Neorhizobium galegae: one gene and its partner. The protein of the gene in region 1 interacts with the protein of each later gene in a pairwise test. Links are inferred from orthologs where the notes say so. Each region holds a gene or a part of one and is shown on either strand. Other genes may lie near its edges. The genes, in order: def and LZK81_RS22745.

Region 1 (3,171 bases):
GACCAGCGTCTGGGCGGCGGCATGCATGACCTCATGATCCAGATCCTTGGTGACCCACCAGGCGCGCTTCGCATCCAGCGCCAGCGGGCCGGCCCGTGAAATGATACGGTAGAGATAATATCGCCGGACAGCCGAAAAGCGGGCGTCGAACGTATCATCGACGAGCTGCACGCTCACGATGGCGACTTTCTCCCTGGCCATGCCCAGATAGGCGTTCAGCGCGTCGCGCAGCCGGTGTGGCTGCCACGACCGCGTGAGATCGACATGCACCACCTGCCCGCGCGCATGAACGCCGGAATCGGTGCGGCCGGCGCCCTTGACCACGACGCTCTCCTTGGTCAACGACAGGATGGCATTTTCAAGCGCCGACTGTACCGAGTGGCCATTCTTCTGCTTCTGCCAGCCGACATAGGGCGTGCCGTCATATTCGACGGCCATGCGGAATCGCGGCATCAGGAGAGCCTCATGCCAGGCCCAAGCGGCGTGCCGCGCAGGAACTCTGCCGCCGCCAGAGGCTTCGCCCCGGCCTTCTGCAGTTTGAGGAGCCGCACCGCACCCGCGCCGCAGGCAATGGTCAGTGCGTCGTCCAGAACCGTTCCGGGTTCGCCCTGCCCTTCGCCGATTTCCGACAGAAGAACCTTCACACGCTCCAGCCTGCCGTTGATTTCCGCCTCGAACCATGCGCCCGGGAAAGGCGACAGACCGCGGATGTGGTTATGCACATCATCTGCGGGTTTTGAAAAATCGATGCGCGTCTCGCCCTTGTCGATCTTGGCGGCATAAAGCACGCCTTCCGGCGATTGCGGCGTCAGCGGCAGGTCATTGGCTTCGAGTTTTTCCATCGCCTCGACCATGGCACGGGCACCGACCAGCATCAGCTTGTCGTGCAGTTCGCCCGCCGTCATGTCCTCGCCGATTTCCACTTCTCTCGTCAGCGCAACGGGGCCGGTATCGAGGCCCTTTTCCATCTGCATGACCATCATGCCGGTCTTCTTGTCCCCTGCCATGATCGCTCGCTGGATAGGCGCGGCACCGCGCCAGCGCGGGAGGAGCGAGGCGTGGCCGTTGTAGCAGCCGAGATGCGTTCCGGTCAGGATCGCTTCCGGCAGCAGCAGGCCGTAGGCGACGACGACGGCAACATCCGCCTTGAGCTCGCGGAATTTTTCGCGCTCCTCGGGATCCTTGAAATTCACCGGCGTCAAAACGGGAATGCCCAGCAGTTCGGCGGCCTGATGCACCGGCGACTTCACCAGATCGAGCCCGCGGCGGCCACCCGGGCGCGGCGGCTGGGTGTAGACCGCGACGATCTCGTGGCCCCCATGCTTAAGGCTCTGGAGCGTCGGCACGGAAAATTCCGGGGTTCCCATGAAGATGATGCGAAGAGACATGGACGTTCCGCGTCTCAAGAGACCGCGCCTTCTTAACCCGGATCGCCTGAGCGACGGTTCAGACCACCTTGGACTTGGCAGCCTTGGTGAATTTCTTGATCACCATCTCACGCTTCAGGCGGGAGATATGGTCGATGAAAAGCACGCCATTCAGGTGATCGATCTCATGCTGCAGGCAGGTGGCCAGCAGACCATCGGCCTCTACCACATATTCCTTGCCGTCGCGGCCGAGATGCTTGACGCTGACGGTCGCCGGCCGTTCCACCTCGGCATAATATTCCGGAATGGAAAGGCAGCCCTCTTCGTATAGGGAGCTCTCGTCGGAGGATTTGACGATCTCCGGATTGATGAAGACCTGCGGCTGCTTTTCCTCACCCTCACGTGCGATGTCGACGACGAGCAAGCGGCGCGGCACGCCGATCTGGATCGCAGCAAGGCCGATGCCCGGCGCGTCATACATGGTCTCCAGCATGTCGTCGGCGAGCGTCAGAAGCTCGGCGTCAACACGCTCTATCGGCTTGGAAAGCTGACGCAGGATCGGGTCAGGCAGAATAATCAGAGGCTTGATCGTCATGGCTTCCCATAACCCATCTTTTTTTCCGAAGGAATAGAAATTACGACCGGAGGAAGCGAAATGTTCACGTTTTGATCTTTTCAAGCGGCAAAATTCTGTTAGTTTCCCGCCATGAATAATCTCGTTGCCAGCCTTTCCCGTTTCTTCGACGATCCGCGCCCTGTCGTGTTGGCGGGAATGTGTGGAGCGGCATTGCTGCTGTTATGGCTGTTTCTGGTCCGCCGGGCATCGCTTCGGCGGCAGGAAGATGCGACGTTGCGGGCGATGGAAGGCGAGGCCCGGCTTTCCGAACTTCTGAGAGCGCAAAGCGAGATGCAGGGACGGCTGTCAGCAATGGCGGAGACTCTTTCGACGCGGCAATCGGAACTGAACCAGTCGGTCAGCCAGCGGCTCGACGGCATGACGCACCGGATCGGCGCGACGATCACCGAACAGACCAAGTCGACGCACGAGAACCTGCAGCGGCTGCAGGAACGGCTGGCAGTGATCGACGCCGCCCAGAACAATATTCAAACCCTGGCAAAGGACGTCGTCGGCCTGCAGGCGATCCTGTCGAACAAGCAGACACGCGGCGCCTTCGGCCAGGGCCGAATGGAAGCGATCATTGCCGACGGATTGCCGATGGGGGCCTACGGCTTCCAGACCACGCTTTCGAACGGGACCCGGCCGGACTGCACGATCAGGATGCCGAACGGCGCTCCGCCTTTGGTGATCGATGCCAAATTTCCGCTGGAAGCCTGGAACGCATTTCGCGAGGCCGCGGCACCCGAGGCCAGACGGGCCGCCGCCCAGGCCTTCAAGCGCGACCTCGAGGTTCACATCCGCGCTGTCTCGGAAAAGTACCTGATCCCGGGCGAAACGCAGGAAATGGCTTTCCTTTTCGTGCCGTCGGAATCGATCTTCGCGGAGATCCACGAGCATTTCGAAAGCACTGTCCAGAAAGCGCAACGTTCCCGGATCGTCATTGTCTCGCCTTCTCTCCTGATGCTGTCCATCCAGGTCATCCAGGCCGTGCTGAAGGACCAGCGCATGCGCGAGCAGGCACATCTCATCCAGGGCGAAGTGGCTCTGCTGATCGAGGATCTTTCCCGCCTCGACGACCGCACCCGCAAACTTCAAGCGCATTTCTTCGCGGCGCAGAAGGATGTCGAACAGATCCTCACCTCCACCGACAAACTCAACCGCCGCGGCGCCAAGATAGAGGCTCTC
Region 2 (3,203 bases), 4.1 Mb from region 1 along the record:
CGGCGAAGAAGGGAAACTCGGCATTCACGGCGCCTGGTTCGACATTTCGACCGGCGAACTCTGGATCATGGACAGCAAGGGCGATTTCGTCCGCCCGGACCTCACCGAACCGCCGGAGCAGGCCGAACAGGCGTCGGCCTGATTTACGATAAACCAGGCTTACTGGCCGTCGATCTGCGCGCCCATATAGGCGATCGCCTGCTGATAGACGGTTGCAGCGTTCCAGCCCTGGATGGCGACGAAGTTCGGCTGACCCGGCTGGTAACCGGCACCCGGCCTCCAGCCGTGTCCTTTCAGGAAATTCGCGGTCGAGGCAAGCGCATCGGCACGCGAGCGGACCATGTCGATATGGCCGTCGCCGTCGCCATCCGCGCCGTAGCGGACGACGTTCAGCGGCAGGAACTGGGTCTGGCCGATCTCGCCATGGGCAGCGCCGCGGGCGGTGATGCTCAGATCGCCTCGGCCGACGAGCTGAAGGGCCGCGTAGAGCTGCTCGGTGAAATAGGCGGAGCGGCGGCAATCGTAAGCGAGCGTCGCGACGGCGGAAAGCGTGTGCTGATCACCCATGAAGCTGCCGAAACCGGTTTCCATGCCCCAGATGGCGATGATCGGGCCGGCCGGCACGCCGTAGCGGCGTTCGATCTGTGCAAACAGCGAAGCGTTGCCGGATTTCATGCCCTTGCCGCGGGAGATGATGGCAGCCCCGCCGCGTTTCTTCATAAATTCGTCGAAGGAAAGCTTGAAGCTCTTCTGGCCGCGATCGGCGCTGATGGTCGGGCGATTGTAGGAGACGTTCGAGAAAGCCTTTTCGACGACGGAAGGGTTGACGCCGCTCGAAGGTGCAACCCGCTTGAACTCTTCGACCCAGCGGGCGAAGCCGGATGAATCGTTGCCGCATTGGAGCGCGGCAAGCGCCGGACTAGCGGTCATGAAACCGGTTGCGATCAATCCTGCCAGCAAAATCTTCTTCATGCGGTCAAACCCGTCCCGAGAGCCGGATCGCTTAAGTCTGAAGCGTCCGGATAATGTGCATTGTTTCGGCCTTATGGCGGCGGTTGCAGACAATCGCAACTCACCCGTTCATGAATAGTTCGTGATATGGGTGATTCGAAAGAAAAACCCCGCCATTTCTGACGGGGTTTCTATCGGAACATGCTTAATAAATTTATTATTTATCAGGCAGCAGCCTTGCGCGGCTTGATCAGGCCGCGATTAACGAGCAATTCGGCGATCTGGATGGCGTTGAGCGCGGCACCCTTGCGCAGGTTGTCGGAAACGACCCAGATATTGAGGCCGTTTTCCACCGTCGCATCCTCGCGGATACGGGAAATGTAGGTGGCATCCTCACCGGCGCATTCGTAAGGCGTCATGTAGCCGCCGTTTTCATGCTTGTCGATGACGAGGCAGCCCGGAGCTTCGCGCAGGATATCGCGGGCCTGGTCCGCGGTGATCTCGTTTTCGAACTCGATATTGACCGATTCCGAATGGCCGATGAAGACCGGAACGCGCACGGCGGTGCAGGTCACCTTGATCTTCGGGTCGAGCATCTTCTTGGTTTCGGCGAGAACCTTCCACTCTTCCTTCGTATACCCGTCTTCCATGAAGCTATCGATATGTGGGATGACGTTGAAGGCGATGCGCTTGGTGAACTTCTTGGATTCGACCGGATCAGCGACGAAGACGGCGCGGGTCTGGGTGAAGAGCTCGTCCATGCCTTCCTTGCCTGCGCCGGAGACCGACTGGTAGGTCGAGACGACGACGCGCTTGATCTTGGCGAAGTCGTGCAGCGGCTTCAGGGCAACGACGAGCTGGGCGGTCGAGCAATTCGGATTGGCGATGATGTTGCGCTTGGTAAAGCCGGAGATCGCATCGGGGTTCACTTCCGGAACGATCAGCGGAACGTCCTGATCGTAACGCCAGGCGGACGAGTTGTCGATGACGACGCAGCCCTGGGCGCCGATCTTTGGCGACCACTTCTTGGAAACCTCGCCTCCTGCCGACATTAGGCAGATATCGGTGTCGGAAAAATCGTAGTTTTCCAGGTTGGAAACCTTCAGCGTCCGGTCGCCGAACGAAACTTCGGTTCCCTGGCTACGGGCGGATGCCAGCGCCACGACTTCGTCGACCGGGAAGCCGCGCTCGGAAAGGATCGACAGCATTTCCCTGCCGACATTGCCGGTTGCACCGGCGACTGCGATCTTGAAACCCATTTTTTGCTCTCTTTCTGTCTCTCCTCGATTTGGTGAGGGGGAAGCCGCGATCAACTCGCGGAATTCCTTGTCCCCGGCCATCCGGGGAGAGAGCGGCGGCCAGAGACGTCAGACGGTTTTCGTCGTCGTTTTGGCCTTGGTTTTGGAGAAAGCGGCAAAACACGCCCGCTGCGCAGCCTGGATGGCCGGCAGTGCTAAGGCAGCGATATGGAATTCGCAGGCGCGCATGTGGGTGTCTTCCCGTTCGCGGAGTTGTTTAAAAGATTTTCGCAACGAGTCAAGCGACGGCTGACGCAGGTGATGCGCCGCATTGCCCTTATGCCGCGCCGCAGCATCCGCTGTGCACGGCAGGCGCGATATTAGACGAAAGTCATAATCCCAAAGCATCGCTCTCCTTAGCCCTTGAATTCTGTCAATCTGCGACAATGCGTCGCCATATCCATGCCCTGGAGGGAACGGGCTCGGAGCCGGCACGCGAGTTTCATCTTAAGGGAGGACGACAATGGCAAATGTCGCAACTGCGATTGACACCAGAACCAAGCCGATGACGGCCGAGGAGCGGAAGGTGATTATCGCCTCCTCGCTCGGCACCGTCTTCGAATGGTATGATTTCTATTTGTACGGAACGCTGGCTGCGATCATCGGCAAGCAGTTCTTCTCTCAGTTCCCGCCGGCAACGCAGGCGATCTTCGCCCTGCTGACCTTTGCCGCCGGCTTCCTTGTCCGCCCCTTCGGCGCGCTGGTTTTCGGTCGGCTCGGCGATCTCGTCGGCCGCAAATACACCTTCCTTCTCACCATCCTGATCATGGGTCTGTCGACCTTCGCGGTCGGTCTTCTGCCAAGCTATGACCAGATTGGTGTTGCTGCACCCATCATTCTCGTGGCGCTGCGCATGGCTCAAGGCCTGGCGCTCGGCGGTGAATATGGGGGCGCGGTGGTTTATGTTGCCGAGCATTCGCCGCGGAACCGGCGAGGTTTCTATACCGCCTGGAT

The links.
Region 2: the proteins of def (region 1) and LZK81_RS22745 interact in binary tests that used the Escherichia coli proteins (3 or more experiments, as listed by UniProt). The link is inferred for Neorhizobium galegae from one-to-one orthologs.

What each region holds. Positions count from the first base shown.
Region 1 is NZ_CP090095.1:588,028-591,198, reverse strand. The notes cover bases 205-3,056. They hold def (peptide deformylase), read right to left. Parts: upstream 1,963-3,056; coding sequence 1,447-1,962; downstream 205-1,446. Other genes in these bases: LZK81_RS02880 (DNA recombination protein RmuC), read left to right, coding at 2,074-3,056; fmt (methionyl-tRNA formyltransferase), read right to left, coding at 453-1,388; truA (tRNA pseudouridine(38-40) synthase TruA), read right to left, coding at 205-453. Outside these bases: more of truA, read right to left, coding at 1-204; more of LZK81_RS02880, read left to right, coding at 3,057-3,171. UniProt on the Escherichia coli protein: Removes the formyl group from the N-terminal Met of newly synthesized proteins. Requires at least a dipeptide for an efficient rate of reaction. N-terminal L-methionine is a prerequisite for activity but the enzyme has broad specificity at other positions.
Region 2 is NZ_CP090095.1:4,638,858-4,642,060, reverse strand. Bases 194-3,077 are described here. They hold LZK81_RS22745 (aspartate-semialdehyde dehydrogenase), read right to left. Parts: upstream 2,211-3,077; coding sequence 1,176-2,210; downstream 194-1,175. Other genes in these bases: LZK81_RS22735 (MFS transporter), read left to right, coding at 2,713-3,077; LZK81_RS22740 (hypothetical protein), read right to left, coding at 2,319-2,597; LZK81_RS22750 (lytic murein transglycosylase), read right to left, coding at 194-972. Outside these bases: LZK81_RS22755 (carbonic anhydrase), read left to right, coding at 1-142; more of LZK81_RS22750, read right to left, coding at 160-193; more of LZK81_RS22735, read left to right, coding at 3,078-3,203.